Regions from separate parts of the Pseudomonas sp. KB-10 genome, predicted to be linked through region 2. Evidence: predicted binding sites of a transcription regulator. Region 2 holds the regulator's gene; the other holds the start of a gene.
The links. Region 2 encodes FliA, which starts transcription of late flagellar genes. Its sites were predicted from a motif close to CTAAAGTTTNNNNNNNNNNNGCCGNTAA; they were not measured.
Positions count from the first base shown of each region.

Region 1: the regulator FliA is predicted to act here: its motif matches at 9,947-9,974, upstream of DXK50_RS17450 (methyl-accepting chemotaxis protein).

Region 1 covers NZ_QYYB01000006.1:177,162-189,141, forward strand. Annotated here, with positions in the region: gene mexE (multidrug efflux RND transporter periplasmic adaptor subunit MexE) at 1-512, shown strand, start outside; gene DXK50_RS17415 (efflux RND transporter permease subunit) at 540-3,719, shown strand; gene DXK50_RS17420 (efflux transporter outer membrane subunit) at 3,716-5,104, shown strand; gene DXK50_RS17425 (sensor domain-containing diguanylate cyclase) at 5,181-7,028, opposite strand; gene DXK50_RS17430 (aminoglycoside adenylyltransferase family protein) at 7,148-7,945, shown strand; gene DXK50_RS17435 (MmcQ/YjbR family DNA-binding protein) at 7,942-8,295, shown strand; gene DXK50_RS17440 (DUF1294 domain-containing protein) at 8,281-9,003, opposite strand; gene DXK50_RS17445 (undecaprenyl-diphosphate phosphatase) at 9,000-9,830, opposite strand; gene DXK50_RS17450 (methyl-accepting chemotaxis protein) at 10,078-11,712, shown strand; gene DXK50_RS17455 (hypothetical protein) at 11,720-11,980, shown strand, end outside.
Region 2 covers NZ_QYYB01000002.1:124,684-136,663, forward strand. Annotated here, with positions in the region: gene motD (flagellar motor protein MotD) at 15-824, opposite strand; gene DXK50_RS05585 (flagellar motor protein) at 837-1,577, opposite strand; gene DXK50_RS05590 (protein-glutamate methylesterase/protein-glutamine glutaminase) at 1,603-2,736, opposite strand; gene DXK50_RS05595 (chemotaxis protein CheA) at 2,782-5,010, opposite strand; gene DXK50_RS05600 (protein phosphatase CheZ) at 5,023-5,811, opposite strand; gene DXK50_RS05605 (chemotaxis response regulator CheY) at 5,831-6,205, opposite strand; gene fliA (RNA polymerase sigma factor FliA) at 6,305-7,051, opposite strand; gene fleN (flagellar synthesis regulator FleN) at 7,048-7,878, opposite strand; gene flhF (flagellar biosynthesis protein FlhF) at 7,966-9,276, opposite strand; gene flhA (flagellar biosynthesis protein FlhA) at 9,288-11,417, opposite strand; gene flhB (flagellar biosynthesis protein FlhB) at 11,517-11,980, opposite strand, start outside.

The sequences.
Region 1 (11,980 bases), on a different contig from region 2:
TCGGTCTTTCCGATGAAGCCGGCCACCCCCATCTGGGCCAGCTGGACTTCCTCGACAATCAGGTCAACCCGCGTACCGGCACCATTCGTGGCCGCGCCGTGTTCGACAACCAGGACGGTCGTTTCACCCCCGGCCTGTACGCGCGCCTGAAACTGGTGGGCAGCAAGCCCTACGCGGCCACCCTGATCAAGGACGAAGCGGTCGGCACCGACCTGGGCAAGAAGTACGTGCTGGTGCTCGGCGCAGACAACGCCGTGGCCTACCGCGCCATCGAACTGGGGCCGAAGCTCGAAGGCCTGCGCATCGTCCGTAGCGGCCTGAGCAAGGGCGAAAAAATCGTCGTCAACGGCCTGCAACGCGCCATGCCGGGTGCCACCGTCGACCCGCAGCCAGTGACCATGGCCGATGACAGCACCCTCGAGCAACTGGCCCGCATGCGCCAGGCCGTCGATGGCAGCCAGGCCCCGCGTATCGCCGCCGAAAAGATCGACGCGCGCGCGCCGCGCGGCTGATTCAGACCGCGCCCAGAGGAAAGACCCATGAATTTCTCGCAATTCTTCATCCAGCGGCCGATCTTCGCCGCGGTGCTGTCGCTGCTGATCCTGATTGGCGGCGGTATCTCCCTGTTTCAGCTGCCCATCAGCGAATACCCCGAGGTGGTACCGCCGACCGTGGTGGTGCGCGCCAACTTCCCAGGCGCCAACCCCAAGGTGATCGGTGAAACCGTCGCCTCGCCGCTGGAACAGGCCATCGTCGGCGTCGAAGGCATGCTCTACATGTCGTCGCAATCGACCGCCGACGGCAAGCTGACCCTGACCGTGACCTTCGCCCTCGGCACTGACCTGGACAACGCCCAGGTGCAGGTGCAGAACCGCGTCACTCGTACCATGCCGACCCTGCCCACCGAAGTGCAGCGTCTCGGCGTGACCGTGGACAAGGCCTCTCCGGACCTGACCATGGTAGTGCACCTGACCTCGCCGGATCAGCGCTACGACATGCTCTACCTGTCCAACTACGCCGCGCTCAACGTCAAGGACGAGCTGGCGCGCCTGGATGGCGTGGGCGATGTGCAGCTGTTCGGCATGGGCAACTACTCGCTGCGCGTCTGGCTCGACCCGAACAAGGTCGCCTCGCGTGGGCTGACGGCCACCGATGTGGTCAGCGCCATCCGTGAGCAGAACCGCCAGGTCGCTGCCGGCGCCCTAGGCGCACCGCCCGCCGATGCCGGCAACAGCTTCCAGCTGTCGATCAACACCCAGGGGCGCCTGGTCACCGAGGAAGAGTTCGAGAACATCATCATCCGCGTTGGCGACAATGGCGAGATCACCCGCCTGCGCGATATCGCCCGCGTCGAGCTGGGCTCGAACCAGTACGCCCTGCGCTCGCTGCTGAACAACCAGCCGGCCGTGGCCATGCCGGTGTTCCAGCGCCCCGGTTCCAACGCCATCGCACTTTCAGACTCGGTGCGCGAGCGCATGGCCGAGCTCAAGCAGAGCTTCCCGCAGGGCATGGACTACGAAGTGGTCTATGACCCGACCATCTTTGTCCGTGGCTCCATCGAGGCAGTGGTGCATACCCTGCTCGAAGCCGTGGTGCTGGTGGTACTGGTGGTCGTGCTGTTCCTGCAAACATGGCGCGCCTCGATCATCCCGCTGGCCGCCGTACCGGTATCGCTGATCGGCACCTTCGCGGTCATGCATATGTTCGGCTTCTCGCTCAACGCCCTGTCGCTGTTCGGCCTGGTGCTGGCCATCGGCATCGTGGTGGACGACGCCATCGTCGTGGTGGAGAACGTCGAGCGCAACATCGCCCTGGGTAAAACACCGGTAGAAGCCACCCGCCAGGCCATGAAGGAAGTGACCGGCCCCATCGTCGCCACCGCCCTGGTGCTGTGCGCGGTGTTCGTACCGACGGCCTTCATCTCCGGTCTCTCGGGCCAGTTCTATCAGCAGTTCGCCCTGACCATTGCCATTTCCACGGTGATCTCGGCAATCAACTCGCTGACTTTGTCGCCGGCCCTCGCGGCCATCCTGCTCAAGGACCATCACGCGCCGAAGGATGGCTTCTCGCGTGTGCTCGACAAGCTGCTCGGTGGCTGGCTGTTCGGCCCGTTCAACCGCCTCTTCGACCGAGCCAGCAATGGCTACGTCGGTACCGTGCGCCGCGTTCTGCGTGGCAGCAGCATCGCCATGCTGATCTACGGTGGCCTGCTGGTGCTCGGCTACCTGGGCTTTTCCAGCACCCCGACCGGCTTCGTGCCGCAGCAGGACAAGCAGTATCTGGTGGCCTTCGCCCAATTGCCTGACGCCGCGACACTCGATCGTACCGAAGCGGTGATCAAGCGCATGAGCGAAATCGCGGGCAAGCACCAGGGCGTGGAGAACACCGTGGCCTTCCCGGGCCTGTCGATCAACGGCTTCACCAACAGCCCGAACAGCGGCATCGTTTTCGTCGCACTCAAGGACTTCGACCAGCGCAAGGACGAAAGCCTGTCTGCAGGGGCGATTGCTGCCGAGCTCAATGGCCAGTTCGGTGAGATTCAGGAAGCCTACCTCGCCATCTTCCCGCCACCCCCGGTACAGGGCCTGGGCACCATCGGTGGCTTCCGCCTGCAGATTCAGGACCGCGGCAACCTGGGCTATGAAGAGCTGTATACGCAGACTCAGAATATCCTCAACAAGGCCCGCCAGTTGCCTGAGCTGAACCCGATGTCGGTATTCACCAGCTACCAGGTCAACGTGCCGCAGGTCGATGCCGCCATCGACCGCGAAAAGGCCAAGACCCATGGTGTGGCCATCAGCGATATCTTCGACACCCTGCAGGTGTACCTGGGCTCGCTGTATGCCAACGACTTCAACCGCTTCGGCCGCACCTATCAGGTCAACGTCCAGGCCGACCAGCAATTCCGTCTGGAGCCGGAGCAGATCGGCCAGCTCAAGGTACGCAACAACCGTGGCGAGATGGTGCCGCTGTCGACCTTCGTCAAGGTCGATGACAGCGCCGGCCCGGACCGGGTGATGCACTACAACGGCTTCCTCACCGCCGAGATCAACGGTGCCGCCGCGCCGGGTTACAGCTCTGGCCAGGCCGAAGCAGCCATCGCCAAACTGCTGAACGAGGAACTGCCGATCGGCATGACCTTCGAGTGGACCGATCTGACCTACCAGCAGATCCTCGCCGGCAATACCGCGATCTTCATCTTCCCGCTCTGCGTGCTGCTGGCCTTCCTGGTACTGGCCGCCCAATACGAGAGCTGGAGCCTGCCAATGGCGGTGATCCTGATCGTGCCGATCGTGCTCTTCACCGCCATCACCGGGGTGATCATCGCCGGGCTGGACAACAACATCTTCACCCAGATCGGCCTGATCGTGCTGGTGGGCCTGGCGTGCAAGAACGCCATCCTGATCGTCGAGTTCGCCAAGGAGAAACAGGTAGAGGGTCTCGATCGTGTCGCGGCGGTCCTGGAAGCCTGCCGCCTGCGTCTGCGCCCGATCCTGATGACCTCGATCGCCTTCATCATGGCCGTGGTGCCGCTGGTGCTGTCTAGCGGCGCAGGCGCCGAAATGCGCCATGCCATGGGTGTGGCGGTGTTCTCCGGGATGATCGGCGTGACCTTCTTCGGTCTGCTGCTGACTCCGGTGTTCTATGTCCTGATCCGTGGCTTCGTCGAAAAACGCGAAGCGCGCAAAGTCGCCCGTCTGCAGGAGTCGCATGCATGAAAGCCTTTGCCCCCGCTCTGCTGACCCTGGCGCTGTCGGCCTGCGCCGTCGGCCCGGACTATCGAGCGCCCGTGACCGATCCTGCACGCATTGCCGCGCTGGAGGCGGCCGATTACGACCGCAGCCGTTTCGAAGCCGCCTGGTGGCAGCAGTTCGACGACCCGACGCTGAACCAGCTGGTGCAGCGTTCGCTGCAGGACAACCGCGAGCTGCGCGTGGCGTTCAACCGCCTGCGTGCGGCACGGGCGATCCGCGATGATGTGGCAAACGACCGCCTGCCCACCGTCACCAGCCGCGCCAGTGGCGAGTTCGGCAAGGCGCAGCAGCCGCCGACCACGGACGAGCGCATCCGTCAGGAACGCTACGACCTGGGCCTGGACATGGCCTGGGAGCTGGACCTGTTCGGTCGCATCCAGCGCCAACTGGAAGCCAGCGAGGCTCGCATCGAAGTGGCCGAGGCCGACTACTACCAGTTGCAGGTAAGCCTGATCGCCGAACTGGTCGACGCCTACGGCACCCTGCGGGGCGCGCAACTGCGCGAAAGCATCGCCCGCGAGAACCTGAAGAACCAGCAGGACTCGCGCGCCATCACCGAGCAACTGCGTGACGCCGGCGTCGGCACCGAACTCGACGTGCTGCGCGCCGATGCCCGGCTGGCCGCCACCGAAGCCAGCCTGCCACAGCTGCAGGCGCAGCAGGTACGTGCGCAGAACCGCATCGCCACCCTGCTCGGCCAGCGCCCGGAACAGCTGCAGATCGATCTGTCGCCCAAACCCCTGCCGGTGATCGCCAAGGCACTGCCGATTGGCAACCCGGGCGAACTGCTGCGCCGTCGCCCGGATATCCAGGCGGCCGAACGGCAGTTGGCAGCGGCAACCGCCGAGGTCGGCGTGGCGACGGCGGATCTGTTCCCGCGGGTCAGCCTCTCCGGCTTTCTCGGCTTTACCGCCGGGCGCGGCTCGCAGCTGGGCTCGTCAGCCGCACGCGCCTGGGGCGTAGCGCCGAGCATCAGCTGGGCTGCGTTTGATCTGGGCAGTGTACGAGCACGTCTGCGCGGCGCCGAAGCCGAGGCCGACGGCGCGCTGGCACAGTACGAACAGCAGGTGCTGCTGGCGCTCGAAGAATCGGAAAACGCCTTCAGCGACTACGCCAAACGCCAGCAGCGCCTGGTTTCCCTGGTGCGGCAGGCCGAAGCCAGCCGTGCAGCAGCGGATCAGGCGGCGATTCGCTATCGCGAAGGCACGGTGGACTTTCTCGTGCTGTTGGACGCCGAACGTGAGCGTCTGGCCGCCGAAGATGCCCAAGCGTCCGCGGAGACCGAGCTGTACAGCGGCATCGTCGCGATCTACAAGGCACTGGGTGGCGGCTGGCAGCCGCAGGCCTGAACAGACTCTCCCGGTCGGTAGCCCTGCCGACCCTCCTCAGCCCCGGAGCCGATGCTTCGGGGCTTTTTTATTTCTGTCAGCCGCATTCCACCCGATTACGGCCCTGTGCCTTGGCCCGATACAACGCCGCATCGGCACGCTGCAGGAGGATTTGCGCCGAGCTGTCGCCATCGTTCTGCATCGAGGCGATACCGACGCTGATACTGACGTGACCCAGTGGCGAGCGTTCATGTGGCAAGGCCAGGGCTTCGACGGCCCTCACCAGTTTCTCTGCCATGCTCTGCGCCCCGACGAGCCCGGTCGACGGCGCGAGAAATACGAACTCCTCACCGCCGTAGCGAGCCACCAGGTCAGTGGAACGACTGATGGTGGCGGCCAGGGTTTGTGCGACCTGCTGTAGACAGCTATCGCCGGCCGGATGGCCGTAATGATCGTTGTAGGCCTTGAACCAGTCGACATCCAGCACGGCCAGGGCCAACGGCTCGCTGACACGCTGGGCGCGTTTGCATTCCTTGGCCAGCACATCGTCGAAGTGCCGACGGTTGGCGATACCGGTAAGGGCGTCGGTCAGGCTGAGCATTTCCAGGCGGCTGTTGAGCACCTGCAATTCCTGGGTTCGCTCAGCGACACGCTGTTCCAGCTCTCGCTCGGATTGCTGCAGGGTTTTCACCAGCTGCTCGCGGGTTTGCAACAATCTGGCTTGGGCTTGCAGTTTTTCCTGACGCATCACGTTGATGCGGTCGGCCAGGGCGAAGGCCAGCAGCAGCATTTCCAGTGACGAACCGATCTGCAGACCGTCCTCCGTGAAGGCGTTGGTAGGCAGGATGCCCAGGGCGCGCAGCGTGGTAGTGGCGCCGCCGAGAATCAGCAGGCCGAAGGCGGCGAGAAAGAAGTAGGCGCTACGCTGACGCTTGAGGGCGCAGCCCAGCCCTACAGCCATCATCACCAAGGCCGTCAGCAGCTTGACCAGGACGGCGGCACGTGAGACCTGCGGCAAGGCAACGGCGTAGATCAGCGGGGAAATCAGGTACAGGGCCACCAGGGCCAGTAAACCGCGGTCGACCCGCGGCAACAGACGTGCGGTCTGCAACATGCTGCGCATGAACAGCAACAATCCGCTCAGCGCTAGCGAGGCGCCCGAGTAATACGCCACATTGGAATTGAGCGGCAGACCGAACAACGTCCAGTCCGGCGCCATGCCGTTCTTGATCGTCAGGGCGCACACGGCGCACAGCACGAAGGTCACGTAGAGCAGATAGATGCGTTCACGCAGGGCGATGAACAGCATCAGGTTGAACAGGATCATGGCAATGGCGATGCCCATGTAGCCGGCACGCGCCATGTAGTCTTCGCGCTCATAGGCCTTGAAGCCTTCGACCGTCCACAGCTGTAACGGTACCAGCAGACCGATGCTCGACTCGACCCGCAGGTAGACCGACTGCTGCGAACGTGCCGGCAGGTGCAAGGGGAAGACGAAGTTGCGGTTGTCGTAGGCCTTGCCGCTCTGCGGCCGGTCTGCCCCGGTGAGCCAGGCACGATAGCCACCCTGCCCGTCCGGCACATAGGCATCGACCAGGGAAATACGTGGGTTGTCCACCACCAGCAGGCGCGTCAGCGGCTGGTCGCTGGAGTTGCCAACATCAAGCCGGAACCAGTAGGCCGAACGGGTAAAGCCCAACGCAAAGGATGAACTTTCGACCGATTCATAACGAAAGCGATCACGCATTTCGGCAGAACGGACATTGTCGAACGTCAGGGTGCGGCTGGTATCTTCCAGCACGCCAACGGAGGTGGTCAGTGGTTTGGGCGTTTGCTCGATCTGCGCCGCATCAAGGTAACGAACACTGGCCCACGCTTGCGAAGAAAGCAGCAGCATGCCGAGCACGAGCCAGGGCAACAACCGAAAACGACGAATGCGATTCATGAAAAGGTTCGACTGGGGACAGGCCGGCCCCAGCTCAGATGAGCACAAGGTGCCGGAGTCTACTCGACAAAACCGAATGCCGGCAAAATGTCACGAAACCACGTCAAGGCGCTGACAAGATGAACACCCAGATAACCGATACGCTCGCTTTGCTGCGACAGCATCTGGGCGACGAACTGCTGGCAGTGCATCTTTATGGTTCTGCCGTGGCTGGCGGTCTCAAACCTGGTAGCGACATCGATTTGCTCGTCACTGTACGCACGCCGTTGCGTGACGCTGTGCGCCATGCGCTGATGCACGGGCTCCTGGGTCTTTCGGCCTGGCCTGCGAACGAGCGGCTACGCCCGCTGGAAGTGACGATACTGAGTTGTGATGCCGTGCACCCCTGGCGCTATCCGGCGATGCGCGAGATGCAGTTCGGCGAATGGCTGCGTGAGGATTTGACCGCCGGCCGCATCGAGCCTGCAATAGCGGATCATGACCTGGCGATACTGCTGAGCAAGGCGCGGCAAGACAGTATCGCCCTGATAGGCCTTCCTGCTGACGAGTGGTTCGACCCGGTTCCCCAAGCCGACCTGATCCGCGCCTTGCACGACACCGTGGCGCAATGGCGAGAGGCATCGGGCTGGCTTGGCGACGAAACCAACGTAGTGCTGGCGCTTGCGCGTATCTGGCTGACGTTGAGCACGGGCATGATTGCGTCCAAGGACTTCGCCGCCAGTTGGCTGCTCGAACGTCTGCCAGAGATACATCGTCCCGTGCTGGTGACCGCCCGGAGCGTCTACCTGGGCCACTGCCGGGACGATTTGGGCCAGCGCACCCCGGCAGTGGCAGCATTCATCGATCATGCAAGAAAGCAGATCGAGCGCCTCGACAGGGCCGACTCCAAGCTCGACGCCACGCAGAGGAACTCATGACCCGCGATCAGATCACCGCCTTCTGCCTCGCCCTGCCCGGCGCTCGCGAAGACCTTAAATGGGGCGGCAACCGGGTGTTCTCGGTGGCGGGCAACAAGATGTTCGCCATTCTCGATTTTCTTGGCGAAGACCTGGCCTTCAAGGTCGATGACGACCTGTTTCTCGGCTATGTCGACCGCCCGGGCATTCGTCCCGCGCCCTATCTGGCCCGAGCGCGCTGGATCAGCATGAGTGCCCGGCAGTTGCCGCTGGGCGAGCAGGAGCTGCGCCAGCTACTGACTCGCTCGCATCAACTGGTGGTACGCAAGCTGCCCAAGCGCTTGCGGCCGGGCCTGCTACTGGACGAATAACGGGATAAGGCGGGCGATGTAGGCGCCATCGAGCAACAACAGATCAATCCAGAGCACCTGGTGAGCGACAACGATCAGCCAGAAAACTGTCTGGTAGGTTGCCTTGCGGGTCTTGTGGCGGAAGGTCTGCTGGGCAATCAGTGCACCCGGCCAACCACCGGCCAGCTCCACCAGATGCAAGGTGTTTTCCGCCGTGCGGCGGCTACCATTCTGGGCGCTGCGCTTGTCCAGCCAGTACTGTACAAAGCTCAGCAGACTGGCCAGCAGATAAAGCGGCAGTACCCACCAGAAGCCCTTGTCGAACAGTTGCAGTGCGCCCAGCAGCGGCAAGAGGCACAAGGAAACAAGCACCACAGCCTTGCCGGAAAAGTTCTGGATGGAGCCCTTCCCTTCTGCTTTGCGCACGGACCTGACAGGCGCCTTTGACGATGCCGGAACGGCCTTGCCGGCACTTTTCGGTTTGCGCCGTATCGCCTGTCGGTCGAGGCTCAGCTCGCCTGCCAGACGCAGATGCTCCGCGCATGGGCGACCACGCGGGTCACGTCCCTCGATGAACAGCACCTCGTCACCAGACAGCGGGCGACGATCACCACGCACCACCGAAATATGTGCGAAAACCTCGGGGCCACCGTCCAGCGGCTGGATGAAACCGAAGCCCTTGGCATCATCCCAGCTTTTCAGGCGTCCCCTGCGCTCGTTGCCGGTCAAGGCTGCGCCGTGCTCCAGTCGATCAGGTGCAGTTGCCAGGTGGCGAGAATCACCAGACCGAAAGCGATGCGGTACCAGGCGAACACCGCGTAACTGTGGCTGGTGATGAACTTGAGCAGTGCCCGTACGGTGATCATCGCGACGATGAAAGTGCTGACGAAACCGATGGCGAAGATCGGCAAGTCGCTCAACTGCAGAATGTCGCGGTATTTGAACAACGAATAGACCGTGGCCGCGACCATGGTCGGCATGGCCAGGAAGAAGGAGAACTCGGTCGCTGCCTTGCGCGACAGACCGAATACCAGGCCACCGATAATGGTGGCGCCCGAGCGTGACGTACCCGGTATCAGCGCCAAACACTGGGCGAAGCCGACCTTCAGGGCCAGTTTCCAATTCATGTCGTCGACCGTTTCGGCCTTGATAGCGTGATCGCGCTTCTCTGCCCAGAGCATGATGATGCCGCCGATGATCAGTGCCATGGCCACGGTGATCGGATTGAACAGCCAGTGTTCGATCAGATCGGCGAAGGCCAGACCGAAGATCACCGCCGGAATGAATGCCAGAAACAGATTGAAGCTGAAGCGTTGGGCCTTCGGGTCGTTGGGTAAGCCGACCACCACTCCCAGCACCTTCGCCCGGAACTCCCATATGACCGCCAGAATGGCGCCGAGCTGGATGATGATCTTGAACGCGGTTGCTGTCTGGCCATTGAAGCCAAGCAGATCCCCCACCACGATCAGGTGCCCGGTGCTGGAAATGGGCAAGAACTCGGTCAGGCCTTCCACTATGCCCAGAATGAGGGCCTGAAAGGCCGCCCAGATATCCATCAAATCCCCCAAAGCGCGGCGACTCACCTACGCGTAAACCAATTGAAATGCGGGTCCCGCCGTGGGACACAAAGCCGCCGCAGAGGTTCCTCGGCGGCGGCTCTGGCTCGGTGCTTGTTCAGCTTCTGCGCCAGCGGCCGAAATGTATCAGACAACTGGCGTGAAAATCGCCCTGATATGACAGTATTGTCTTGCGCAACCTTGGGTTAGCCTGACGCCGATAATTACAACAATACGGAGTTCATCCATGAACAGCTTACGCAGCCTTCCCATCAGCCGCCGCCTGTGGCTGATCCTGGCACTGGCCATCCTGACCCTGGTCCTGCAGGGCGCCTACATGCTGCGCCAGATCCACACCGACCTGTACTTCGGCAAATCGGAAAAGACCGAACATGTGGTACAGAGCGCTGCCGGCATCCTCAAGCACTTCCATGGTCTGGAAAGCACCGGCAGCCTGAGCCGCGAAGAAGCGCAGAAACAGGCCATGGAGGTGATTCGCGGCTTGCGCTACGACGGTCAGGAGTACTTCTGGATAAACGACCAGACGCCGGTCATGCTCATGCATCCGATGAATGCGAAACTCGAGGGACAGAACCTTTCGGGCTTCAAGGACCCGGACGGCAAGGCTCTGTTCAACGAGATGGTCGCCATCACCCGTAACCAGGGCGCCGGCCAGGTCGACTACCGCTGGCCGAAGCCAGGCGCCAGCGACCCTGTTCCGAAGATTTCCTACGTCGAGCTGTTCCAGCCCTGGGGCTGGATCATCGGATCCGGTGTGTATGTCGATGACGTGCAGGAGGAATTCAGAGCTCAGGCGCTGAAGGCCATGAGTATCGGCCTGCTGATCGCCCTCCTCCTTGCCGCCCTGGTGGTGCTGATCACCCGCAGCATCGTGCAGCCGCTCCAGGCAGCCGTGGGAGCCATGGCCAACATTGCCAATGGCGAAGGTGACCTGACCCGCAATCTCGACACTCACGGTCGCGACGAACTCACTGCGCTGTCCACCTATTTCAATGCCTTTACCGACAGGCTGCGCCACGTCATTCGGCAGATGCTCGACTCGGCGGGCTCGCTGGACCAGGCCGCACGCACCCTCGGCGATATTTCCAGCGAAGCGCAACGTCACAGCCAGCAACAAGCGCAGCAGATGGAACTGGTAGCCACCGCCGTCAATCAGGTGACCTACGGTGTGCAGGACGTGGCGAAGAACGCCGAGCACGCCTCCAGCGAAATGCATACGGCCGAGGACCAGGCCGGCCAGGGGCAGCAGAACATCGAAGCGAGCCTGCGCCAGATCGATCAGCTGTCGGGCACCATCGACAAGGCCGTCGAGGTGATCCAGTCGCTGGCCAGCGAGAGCACGCAGATCGGCAGCGTACTGGAAGTGATCCGCTCGATTGCCGAGCAGACCAACCTGCTTGCCCTCAACGCCGCCATCGAGGCAGCACGCGCGGGCGAACAGGGCCGCGGTTTCGCCGTGGTCGCGGATGAAGTGCGGCTTCTGGCGCAACGTACCCAGCAGTCCACTGCAGAGATCCAGGGCATGATCGAGCGCCTGCAAGGCAACTCCGAGGCGGCCGTCAAGGTGATCCACGAAAGCAGCCGCGCGTCCCAACTGACCGTGGAACAGGCCAGTCAGGCCGGTGAGAGCCTTGCCCAGATCGCCCAGTCGCTGCGCAACCTGACCGGGCTCAACGCTTCGATCGCCAGTGCCACTCTGGAGCAATCCCACGTGGTGGAAGACATCAACCAGAACGTCACGCAGACGGCCGCTCTGGCCCATAACACCGCCGAGGCCGCGGAGCAGTCGAGCGCGGCTAGCCAGCACCTGAAGCAACTGGCCGACCAGCTCAACCTTCTGCTCGGGCAGTTCCGTGTATGAGGCGGGCATGAGCAGCATGCAGCATCAGGAGGTCGATTTCAGTCGGCCGCCGAACCTGGACCTGATCTGGGACCTGGACAGCATCGCCCGCCGCGAGCTGGCCGAGCGTTTCATCAAGCTGTTCGAGAACCGCCTGTGTGTCTATTCCGAATCGGTGGGGCAGCTGTACACCAACTACAGCCTGCACTTCCCCACCGACCTCGGCCGCAAGATGGTGGTGCTGCCCAACCCTTATGCGTTCCACGACACCCTGCACGGCATCGACAGC
Region 2 (11,980 bases):
TTGGATTTGACGGCTCACGACTGTGGAACCCCCGATGCTGACGCCGGTGCAGTTTGCGTGCCAGCCTCGGACTGCTGGGTCACGGCACTGCCAGCGCCACGTCGGGTATCAAGGTTGCGCGAAATCACCAGCACAACCCGACGGTTTCGCCCCCTGCCCTCCGCAGTGGCATTGTCGGCCACCGGCTGAAATTCGCCATAACCCACTGCGGCCAGACGTGAAGGGTCGACACCATCCATGGCCAGCATACGCACGATGCTCGACGCGCGCGCCGAAGACAGCTCCCAGTTGGTCGGATACTGGGCGGTTTGGATCGGCAGATTGTCTGTGAAACCTTCGACCTTGACCGGATTCTGGTACGGCGCCAGGATTTTGGCGACCTTCTCGATGATATCGAACGCCTGGTTGTTCGGAATCGCATCGCCGCTGGGAAAAAGCAGACTGGAGCTGAGCTCGATCTCGATCCACATCTCGTTGCCGCGCACCGTCAGCTGATCGCTCTGGATCAGATCGCCAAAAGCCTCGCGCACGCTGGAGGCGATACTCTGCAGGGTCGAGTCCGAGCTCGGGTCGTCCATCGAGGTGTCGTCCGGCTCGCTGGTACGCGGCCGTTCCTCGCCGACAGGAATCGGCTTGATCGAGCGATCCGGCTGATTGAACACGCCGGTCAGCGACTCCGAAAGAATCTTGTATTTGCCTTCGTTGATCGAAGAGATCGAGTACATCACCACGAAGAAGGCGAAGAGCAAGGTGATGAAGTCGGCGTAGGAAACCAGCCAACGCTCATGGTTCTCGTGCTCTTCATGTTGCCGCCTGCGTGCCATGCCATGCCTCCATCAGTCCATGAAGCCTTGCAGCTTCAGTTCGATGGAACGCGGATTCTCACCCTCGGCGATGGAGAGAATGCCCTCCAGCAGCATCTCGCGGTAACGCGACTGGCGCAGCGCGATGGACTTGAGCTTGTTGCCAGCCGGCAACAGCAACAGGTTGGCAAAGCCGACGCCATAGATGGTGGCAACAAAAGCCACGGCGATACCGCTGCCGAGCATGCTCGGATCGGCCAGGTTGCCCATCACGTGGATCAGCCCCATCACGGCACCGATGATGCCGATAGTCGGCGCATAGCCGCCCATGCTCTCGAATACCTTGGCGGCCTGTATATCGCGGGCCTCCTGGGTGTAGAGATCGACCTCCAGAATGCTGCGAATGGACTCGGGCTCGGCACCATCGACGAGCAACTGCAAGCCTTTGCGCGCATACGGATCCGGCTCGGCATCGGCGACCGACTCCAGGCCCAGCAGGCCCTCCTTGCGCGCCACCATGCTCCAGCCAACCACGCGGTTGATGCCACCGATCAGATCGATGCGCGGCGGAAAGAAGATCCAGCGCAGGATGCCCATGGCACGCTTGAACACCTGCACAGGCGCCTGCAGGAAAGCAGCTCCCAGCGTACCGCCAATGACGATCAGCGCTGCCGGGCCGTTGAGCAAGGCCCCGGCATGACCGCCTTCCAGATAATTGCCGCCCAGAATGGCAACGAACGCCAGGATGACGCCGATCAGGCTCAGTACATCCATACGCTTGTTCCCGGCTTAACCCTGGTCACTGGCAGGCCTCGGTCAAGTGTCGACCGATATCGTCCAGGCCGTAGACCGCATCGGCCAGGTTGGCTTTGACCACCGCCATGGGCATGCCATAGATCACGCAACTGGCCTCGTCCTGCGCCCACACCTGGCTGCCACCCTGCTTGAGCAGGCGCGCGCCTTCGCGGCCATCGGCGCCCATTCCGGTCAGAACCACGGCCAGTACCTTGTCGCCATAGGACTTGGCCGCCGAACCGAAGGTGATGTCGACACAAGGCTTGTAATTGAGGCGCTCGTCGCCCGGCAGGATTTTTACCGTGCCGCGGGCATCGACCATCATCTGCTTGCCGCCAGGCGCCAGCAGCGCCAGGCCGGGGCGCAAAATATCGCCATCCTCGGCTTCCTTGACCTGAATGCGGCACAGCTTGTCCAGGCGCTCGGCGAAGGCCTTGGTGAAGGCGGCCGGCATGTGCTGGATCAGCACAAGCGGTGCCGGGAAATTGGCTGGCAGCTGGGTCAGCACACGCTGCAGCGCCACCGGCCCGCCGGTCGAGGTACCGATGGCTACGAGCTTGTACGCCTTACGCTTGGGTGCGGCCGATGCGGCTGCCGGTGCGGGACGCGCAGGCGCAGGCGCAGGCGCAACGGGGGCCGGCGCAGCGGGCCGTGTCGAAACGGCCGGACGGCTAATCGGCGCTGCGCTCGGACTGGCCGCAGTCGGCGCCGGAGCCACTGCAGCCGAGCTGAAACGACGGTTGCTGCGCGCGATGCTGTGCACCTTTTCGCAGAGCATCTGCTTGACCTTCTCGGGGTTGCGCGAGATGTCTTCGAAATTCTTCGGCAGAAAATCCACCGCGCCGGCGTCCAGCGCATCGAGGGTCACCCGCGCGCCTTCGTGAGTCAGCGAGGAGAACATCAGTACCGGCGTCGGGCAGCGCTGCATGATGTTTCGAACCGCGGTGATGCCGTCCATCATCGGCATCTCGTAATCCATGGTGATCACGTCGGGCTTGAGCGCCAACGCCTGATCGATGGCTTCCCGCCCGTTGGTGGCCGTGCCCACGACCTGAATGCTGGGGTCAGCGGACAGGATTTCCGAGACGCGCCGGCGGAAGAAACCGGAGTCGTCCACCACCAGAACCTTAACAGCCATACACACTCCTAGACGGCGCGAAGCCATGGCCCGCGCCGCGAAACATCAGAAACGTCGAGCGTAGCGCTTGAGCATGCTCGGTACGTCGAGAATCAATGCGATGCGTCCGTCGCCAGTGATCGTGGCACCGGACATCCCGGGCGTGCCTTGCAGCATCTTGCCCAGTGGCTTGATTACCACTTCTTCCTGCCCGACCAATTGATCGACGACAAAGCCGATGCGTTGGCTGCCAACCGTGAGGATCACCACGTGACCTTCGCGCTGACCTTCGTGGAAGGCCTGCGGCACCAGCCAGCGCTTGAGATAGAACAGCGGCAAAGCCTTGTCACGCACGATCACCACTTCCTGGCCATCGACCACGTTGGTGCGCGACAGATCGAGGTGGAAGATCTCGTTGACGTTGACCAGCGGGAAGGCGAAGGCCTGGTTCTCCAGCATCACCATCAGGGTCGGCATGATCGCCAGGGTCAGCGGCACCTTGATGACGATCTTCGAGCCCTGGCCTTTCTGCGAGAACACGTTGACCGTGCCGTTGAGCTGGGAAATCTTGGTCTTCACCACGTCCATGCCGACGCCGCGGCCGGACACGTCGGAAATCTCGGTCTTGGTCGAGAAGCCCGGCGCGAAGATCAGGTTGTAACACTCGAACTCGTTGAGACGATCGGCCGCGTCCTTGTCCAGCAGGCCCTTCTCCACGGCCTTGGCCCGCAGCACGTCGGCGTCCATGCCCTTGCCGTCATCGGTGATCGACAAGAGGATGTGGTCGCCTTCCTGCTCGGCTGACAGCACTACACGACCAGCGCGGGCCTTGCCAGCCTTCTCGCGCTCTTCGGGGGTTTCCACGCCATGGTCGACGGCGTTGCGCACCAGGTGCACCAGCGGGTCGGCCAGGGCCTCGACCAGGTTCTTGTCGAGGTCGGTTTCCTCGCCCACCAGCTCGAGGTTGATTTCCTTCTTCAGGTTACGCGCCAGGTCACGTACCAGACGCGGGAAGCGGCCGAAGACCTTCTTGATCGGCTGCATGCGGGTTTTCATCACCGAGGTCTGCAGATCAGCGGTCACAACATCGAGGTTCGACACGGCCTTGGACATGGCCTCGTCGCCGCTGTTGAGCCCCAGACGTACCAAGCGGTTACGTACCAACACCAGCTCGCCGACCATGTTCATGATCTCGTCGAGGCGCGCGGTATCGACCCGTACGGTGGTCTCCGCTTCGCTCGCTGCCGGTGCCTTGTCGGCACCTGCCGCGGGAGCGGCGGGCGCACGAGCGGCAGCAGGCTCGGCCTTGGCCGGCGCCGGTTTGGCAGCAGGCGCAGGTGCCTTGGGAGCAGCAGCAGGCTTGGCTACCGCAGCAGGAGCTGGCGCGGGCTCGCTGGGCGGCACGAACTTGCCCTTGCCGTGCAACTGGTCGAGCAGCGACTCGAACTCGTCGTCGGTGATTTCGTCACTGGCCGGAGCGGGCGCTGCGGCAGCGGCCACCGGCGCCGTAACTTCGGCTGCCGCACCGGAGAACTGGCCCTTGCCATGCAACTGATCGAGCAGCGCTTCGAATTCGTCGTCGGTGATGTCGTCACCCGCCGGCGCGTCAGCCGCTACCGAAGCGACGGTAGCAGCAGGCGTCTCGACGGTGCCAGAGAACTGACCCTTGCCGTGCAGCTGGTCGAGCAGCGACTCGAACTCGTCATCAGTGATCTCGTCGCTGGCTGCGCTCTCCGCACTCGGAGCGGCCGCCGGCGCGTCACCCAGCGCATCGAGCAGTTGCTCGAACTCGCTGTCGGTGATGTCTCCCGAAGCAGCAGAGGGCGCGGCTTGGAATGCCGGCTCTGGCTCTGGCTCCGGCTCCGGTTCTGCTTGCTGCACCGGCGCAGGGGCCGCTTCGCCGCCACCCGGCTCGGCCAGACGTGACAAGGCCGCCAGCAGTTCCGGCGACGCGGGCGTCGGCTCACGCCGCTCACGTACCTCGCCGAACATGCCATTGACTGCATCAAGAGCCTCGAGCACCACATCCATCAGCTCCGAATCGACGCGACGCTCACCCTTGCGCAGGATGTCGAAGACGTTTTCGGCGATATGGCAGCACTCCACCAGCTCATTGAGCTGGAGGAAGCCTGCTCCGCCCTTTACGGTATGGAAACCGCGAAAGATGGCGTTGAGCAGGTTCATGTCATCCGGTCGGCTTTCCAGCTCGACTAACTGTTCGGATAACTGTTCGAGAATCTCGCCGGCCTCTACCAGGAAATCCTGGAGGATCTCTTCATCGGCGCCGAAGCTCATATTGTGTGCTCCTTAGAACCCTAGACTGGACAGCAGGTCGTCGACATCGTCCTGGCTGGAGGCAACGTCATCACGCTTATCGGCATGAATCTGCGGACCTTCACCCCGCGATGGTTCTTTTAATTTTTCCTGTTCGGCGCGCAGCACTTCGTGGTCGTGCTGAATGCCGGCAAAACGGTCGACCTGGCTGGCCATAAGCACCAGCTTGAGCAGGTTGCTTTCCACTTCGGTCACCAGCTGGGTGACACGCTTGATCACCTGACCGGTAAGGTCCTGATAGTCCTGCGCCAGCAAAATGTCGTTGAGGTGGCCGGAAAGCTTGGCGCCGTCTCGCTCGCTACGGGCGAGGAATAGCTCGACACGCTTGGCCAGCTCGCGAAAGCCATCGGCACCGATTTCGCGGCGCATGAAGCGGCCCCATTCGACGCTCAGGCTGTGTGCCTCGTCGCTCAGGTCATTGACCAGCGGCGCGCTCTGCTCGACCAGATCCATGGTCCGGTTGGCGGCCTTCTCGGTCATGGTCACGACGTAGTTCAGGCGTTCGGTAGCGTCGGCGATCTGCGACAGCTCCTGAGCATGCGGCATACGCGGGTCGAGCTGAAAGTTGACGATAGCGTTGTGCAGCTCACGGGTCAGTTTGCCGACTTCGTGATAAAGCCCGCGGTCGCGGACCTTGTTGAGCTCGTTGATCAGTTGCACCGCGGCGCCGAAATTGCCTTGTTCGAGGCTGTCGACCAGATCGCGGGCGTTGTTTTTCAGGGTCGACTCAAGGTCACCCAGCGTGGAGTCATCGTGTTCCATAGCACCCTCGCGGCTGGCATCAGCCGTTGACCCGCTCGAAGATCTTCTCGATCTTTTCCTTCAGCACCTGGGCGGTGAAGGGTTTGACCACATAGCCATTCACGCCGGCCTGGGCCGCCTCGATGATCTGATCACGCTTGGCTTCAGCGGTCACCATCAGCACCGGCAAGTGCTTGAGACGCTCATCGGCACGCACGGCACGCAGCAGGTCGATGCCGGTCATGCCGGGCATGTTCCAGTCGGTCACCAGAAAGTCGAAGCTGCCGCTTTGCAGCATCGGCAGCGCCGAAGTCCCGTCATCGGCTTCCGCGGTGTTGGTGAAACCCAAGTCCCGCAAGAGGTTCTTGATGATCCGTCGCATCGTCGAGAAATCGTCAACGATGAGGATTTTCATGTTCTTGTCCAAGTCGACCTCCGTACAGTCCCAAACGTATTGCGCTCGCAACTACGTCCTTTAATCATGAAACCGTTTCTGCCTGCGAGTACGCCGCCTTCAGCCAGCGCGCCATTCACTCAGCCGCGAGCGCAAACGCGCCGCGCACTGACTGTGCAACTGGCTCACGCGCGACTCGCTAACCCCCAGCACTTCACCGATTTCCTTCAAGTTCAATTCTTCATCGTAATACAGCGCTAGCACCAGACGTTCACGCTCCGGCAAGCCGGCGATGGCGTTGGCCAAGGCCGCCTGGAAGCGTTCGTCTTCGAGGTCCCGCGAAGGTTCGAGGTGGGTGTGCCCGGCGTCTTCGTGCAGCCCGCCATGCTCGCCGTCCTGTAACAGGTCGTCGAAGCTGAACAGGCGGCTGCCCAAAGTGTCGCCAAGAATGCCGTAGTAATCCTCCAGACTCAATTGGAGTTCGGCCGCAACTTCCTGATCTTTAGCGTCACGCCCGGTTCTCGCTTCAACGGCGCGAATGGCATCGCTGACCATACGGCTGTTGCGGTGCACCGAACGCGGCGCCCAATCGCCCTTGCGCACCTCATCGAGCATCGAGCCACGAATACGAATACCGGCGAAGGTTTCGAAACTGGCACCTTTGCCGGAGTCGTATTTGCGTGAGGCTTCGAGCAGGCCGATCATGCCCGCCTGAATGAGATCGTCGACTTGCACGCTGGCCGGTAAACGGGCCAGCAGGTGATAAGCAATGCGCTTGACCAGAGGGGCATAGCGTTCGATCAGCTGATGCTGGGAGTCCTGCGCCTGCGCCTTGTTGTACATACGAAGTCCAGAGGCTGCTGTCATACGGCCGAGTCTGCGGTCGGTTGCTGCACCAGACGCTCGACGAAAAACTCCAGATGGCCACGGGGATTGGCCGGCAGCGGCCAGGTGTCAACCTTCTGGGCAATCGCCTTGAACGCCAGAGCGCACTTGGAACGAGGGAAGGCTTCATAGACTGCGCGCTGTTTCTGCACGGCTTTACGCACACATTCATCGTAGGGCACGGCACCGACGTACTGCAGGGCGACATCAAGGAAGCGATCCGTCACCTTGGTCAGCTTAGCAAAGAGATTGCGCCCTTCCTGCGGGCTGTGGGCCATATTGGCCAGAACACGGAAGCGACTGATGCCGTGATCACGGTTGAGCAGCTTGATCAGGGCGTACGCGTCGGTGATCGAAGTGGGTTCGTCGCATACCACCACGAGGATTTCCTGAGCGGCACGAACGAAGCTGACCACCGCATCGCCGATCCCGGCAGCGGTATCGATCACTAGCACGTCAAGATTTTCGCTGATATCGCTGAACGCCTGGATCAAGCCGGCGTGCTGCATCGGCGTAAGGCTGACCATGCTCTGCGTGCCGGATGCGGCCGGCACGATACGGATGCCGCCCGGCCCCTGCAGCAGAACATCACGCAGGTCGCACTCACCCGCGATGACATCGGCCAGCGTGCGCTTGGGCGCCAACCCCAGCAGCACGTCAACGTTGGCCAGCCCCAGGTCGGCGTCCAGCAGCATCACCCGACGGCCGAGATCGGCCAGGGCCATGGACAGATTCACCGACACATTGGTCTTGCCGACGCCACCTTTGCCGCCGGTCACCGCGATCACCTGTACGGGATGCATACCCATGTTCTCTCTACACCTTGTCTAACTTCGACTTGACCAGAAGGCCGTTCACTCTCGCGTAACGCGAAAGGGTGCAACACTCTCGCCGCTTCAGCCGGCTCGCTGCGCCGGGTTGTGGTAGAGGCCGGCGAACATCTGCGCCATGGCATCTTCACTCGGCTCCTCGGCAGCCTGCAGCCCTACCGCACGACTGACCAGCTGATGGCTGCGCGGCACTTGCAGGTCATCCGGAATTCGCGGCCCGTCTGTCACATAGGCTACCGGCAGTTGCTGGCCTATAGCCAGACCCAAAACCTCTCCCAGACTCGCAGCCTCGTCCAGTTTCGTCAGTATGCAGCCTGCGAGGCCACAACGCTTATAACTATGGTAGGCGGCCTTGAGCACCTGGCTCTGACTTGTTGCCGCCAGAACCAGATAATTTTTCGCGTTGATGCGTGCCGAGGCCAGGCTTTCCAGCTGCAGACGCAGCGCCGGATCGTTACCCGGCAGGCCGGCGGTGTCGACCAGCACCACGCGCTTCTTGGCCAGCGGCGCCAAAGCCTGCAACAAAGACTGACCGGGGTCGATCTGGGTCACCGACACGCCGAGGATACGCCCCAAGGTCTTGAGCTGCTCCTGCGCGCCGATACGGAAGCTGTCCATGCTCACCAGAGCGACCTGCTGCGCGCCATACTTAAGCACATAGCGTGCGGCCAGCTTGGCCAGCGTAGTGGTCTTGCCCATGCCGGCCGGACCGACCAGCGCGATCACCCCGCCCTCTTCCAGCGGCTCGACCTTGGGCGTCTTGATTGCATGCGCCAGATGCGCCAGCAACATACGCCAGGCCTGGCGCGGCTCAGCGACCCCAGCGACCTTGCCCAGCAAGGCCTGCGACAGTTCGGCAGACAGTCCCATGCGTTGCAGGCGACGCCACAGGTTGGCCTGCTGCGGACGGCGACTCTGCAATTGCCCCCAGGCGATGGAGCCCAGCTGCACTTCGATCAGCTCACGCAAGCCGTTGAGCTCGAAGCGCATGGCATCCAGCGCACGCGGATCGACCGACGGTGCGGCAGGTGCAACGGCCTCGACCGGGCGCTGCGGCTTGACCGGCGTCGCTGGCAACTCGGGCGCCAGCAGGGATTCGTTGGCAAACAGTTGGCGGTCCTTGCCGGCATCCTGCTCGGCACGGGTGGTCAGCTCGGCCTGGGCACTGGCGATGCGCGCCTGGGTCTTGCGCAGCTCGGCTTCCAGCGCCGGGTTCGGACGTACCGGCGCCGGCGCCTGGTAATCCAGCGCGGCAGTCAGCTCGACGCCACCGGCGACGCGACGATTGCCGATGATCGAGGCATCAGCGCCCAGTTCGTCACGCACCAGTTTCATGGCGGTCCGCATATCGGCGGCGAAGAAGCGTTTGACCTGCATGACCCTTTACCTCAGTTCTGGCCAACCGTAGCGACTATGGTGACCTGCTTGTTGTCCGGAATTTCCTGGTACGCCAGCACATGCATGCTGGGAACCGCCAGCCGCGCGAAGCGCGACAGCATCGCCCGGACCGGTCCGGCCACCAGCAGAATCACCGGTTTGCCGAGCATTTCCTGGCGCTGCGCCGCTTCCACCAGGGAACGCTGCAGCTTCTCGGCCATGCCAGGTTCGAGGAGGATGCCATCCTCGCTGCCCTGACCGGCCTTCTGCAGACTATTGAGCAATATCTGTTCCAACCTTGGCTCAAGGGTGATCACAGGCAGCTCCGGCTCTAGTCCCACAATGCTTTGCACGATGGCGCGGGCCAGTGACACGCGAACAGCAGCGACCATAGCGGCGGGATCTTGACTCTTTGGCGCGACGTTGGCGATGGCCTCGGCAATGGTGCGGATATCGCGCACCGGCACCTGCTCCTGCAACAGCGCCTGCAGCACCTTGAGCAGGGTCGACAGCGACACCAGCCCCGGCACCAGCTCCTCGGCCAGCTTCGGCGAGCTCTTGGCCAGCAGCTGCATGAGCTGCTGCACTTCCTCGTGCCCGAGCAGCTCATGGGCGTGCTTGTGCAGGATCTGGTTGAGATGGGTGGCAACCACGGTGCTGGCATCGACCACGGTGTAACCCAGCGATTGCGCCTGATCCCGCTGACTCGGATCTATCCACACCGCTTCCAGGCCGAACGCCGGATCCTTGGCGGCGATGCCATTGAGCGGGCCGAATACCTGACCGGGGTTGATCGCCAATTCGCGGTCTGGATAGACCTCCGCTTCGGCGACACTAACGCCCATCAGCGTCAGACGATAGGCATTGGGCGCCAGATCGAGGTTGTCGCGGATATGCACCGAGGGCATGAGAAAGCCCATCTCCTGCGAGAGCTTCTTGCGTACGCCCTTGATCCGCGCCAGCAGTTGGCCACCCTGATTGCGGTCGACCAACGGGATCAGACGGTAGCCCACTTCCAGGCCAACCATGTCCACCGGAGTGACGTCGTCCCACCCCAACTCCTTGACCTCCTGCGCCTTCTGCGCCGGAAGCAGCTCCTGCTGGCGCTGGACCTCCTTGACCTCGGCTTCCTTGGCCTTGCGGTTCTTGTGCGCGATCCAGTAGGCGCCGCCAGCGGCGAGCAGGCCCAGGCTGATGAAGGAAAAGTGCGGCATGCCCGGCACCAGGCCCATGGCGATGAGAATGGCAGCGGCCACTGCCAGCGCACGCGGCGAGGCGAACATCTGCCGATTGACCTGGGCGCCCATGTCCTCGGAAGTGGAAACGCGGGTCACCATCACCGCAGCAGCGGTAGACAGCAACAGGGAAGGAATCTGTGCTACAAGGCCATCACCGATGGTCAGCAGGGTGTAGACCTTGCCCGCATCAGCAAAGGCCAGGCTGTGCTGCAGCACGCCGATGGCGATACCGCCGATCAGGTTGATGAACAGGATCAGCAGGCCGGCGATGGCGTCGCCACGGACGAACTTGCTGGCACCGTCCATCGAGCCGTAGAAGTCCGCTTCCTGCGCCACCTCCGAGCGGCGCTTCTTGGCCTCGGTCTGATCGATCAGACCGGCGTTGAGGTCGGCGTCAATGGCCATCTGTTTGCCGGGCATGGCATCGAGGGTAAAGCGTGCGCTGACCTCGGAAATACGCCCGGCGCCCTTGGTGACCACCACGAAGTTGATGATCATCAAGATGGCGAACACCACGATACCGACCACGTAGTTGCCGCCGATCACCACCTCACCGAAGGCCTGAATCACCTGCCCCGCCGCACCGTGCCCGTCATGACCGTTGAGCAGCACGACGCGGGTCGAGGCCACGTTCAGCGCCAGACGCAGCAGCGTCGCAGCCAGCAGGATGGTCGGGAATACCGCGAAATCCAGCGGGCGCAACGCGTAGATACTGACCAAGAGCACGACAATCGACAGCGCAATGCTGAAGGTGAACAGCACGTCGAGCAGAAACGGCGGGATCGGCAGCATGACCATGCCGAGCATGACCAGCAGCAACAGGGGAATGCCCAGGTTGCCGTGACGCAGCCCCGCCAGATTGCTGCGGACATCACCGATTAACTGTGCGCGATCTACTGCCACGTCCTACCTCAGCCATTCAATCTTTTGACGCGAAAGTGCGTCCTGAAGGGGTAATGGCAAGAAGCGTTCCAGAAATGACGGAGGGGCCAGCAGAAGTGTTTAAGAGTCGCGACGCAGGTCCGCAGGAATCGGCAGATCCGGCAGCGGGCCCGGGCGCTTGCCCTTGCCGGCGCGGTACTGGCGCAGCTGATAGACGTAGGCCAGAACCTGGGCCACCGCCAGGTACAGGCCGGCCGGAATTTCCTGGTCCAGCTCGGTGGAGTAGTAAACGGCCCGCGCCAGTGCCGGCGATTCCAGCACCATCACCTGATGCTCCTGGGCGATCTCGCGGATCTTCAGTGCCAGGAAGTCGCCCCCCTTGGCCAGCAGCATCGGCGCGCCACCTTTCTCCGGGTCGTACTTGAGCGCTACGGCGAAGTGTGTCGGGTTGGTGATTACCACATCGGCCTGCGGCACGGCCTGCATCATCCGTCGCTCGGCCATTTCGCGCTGCAGCTGACGGATGCGCCCCTTGACCTCGGGCTTGCCCTCGGTGTCCTTGTACTCGTCACGCACCTCCTGCT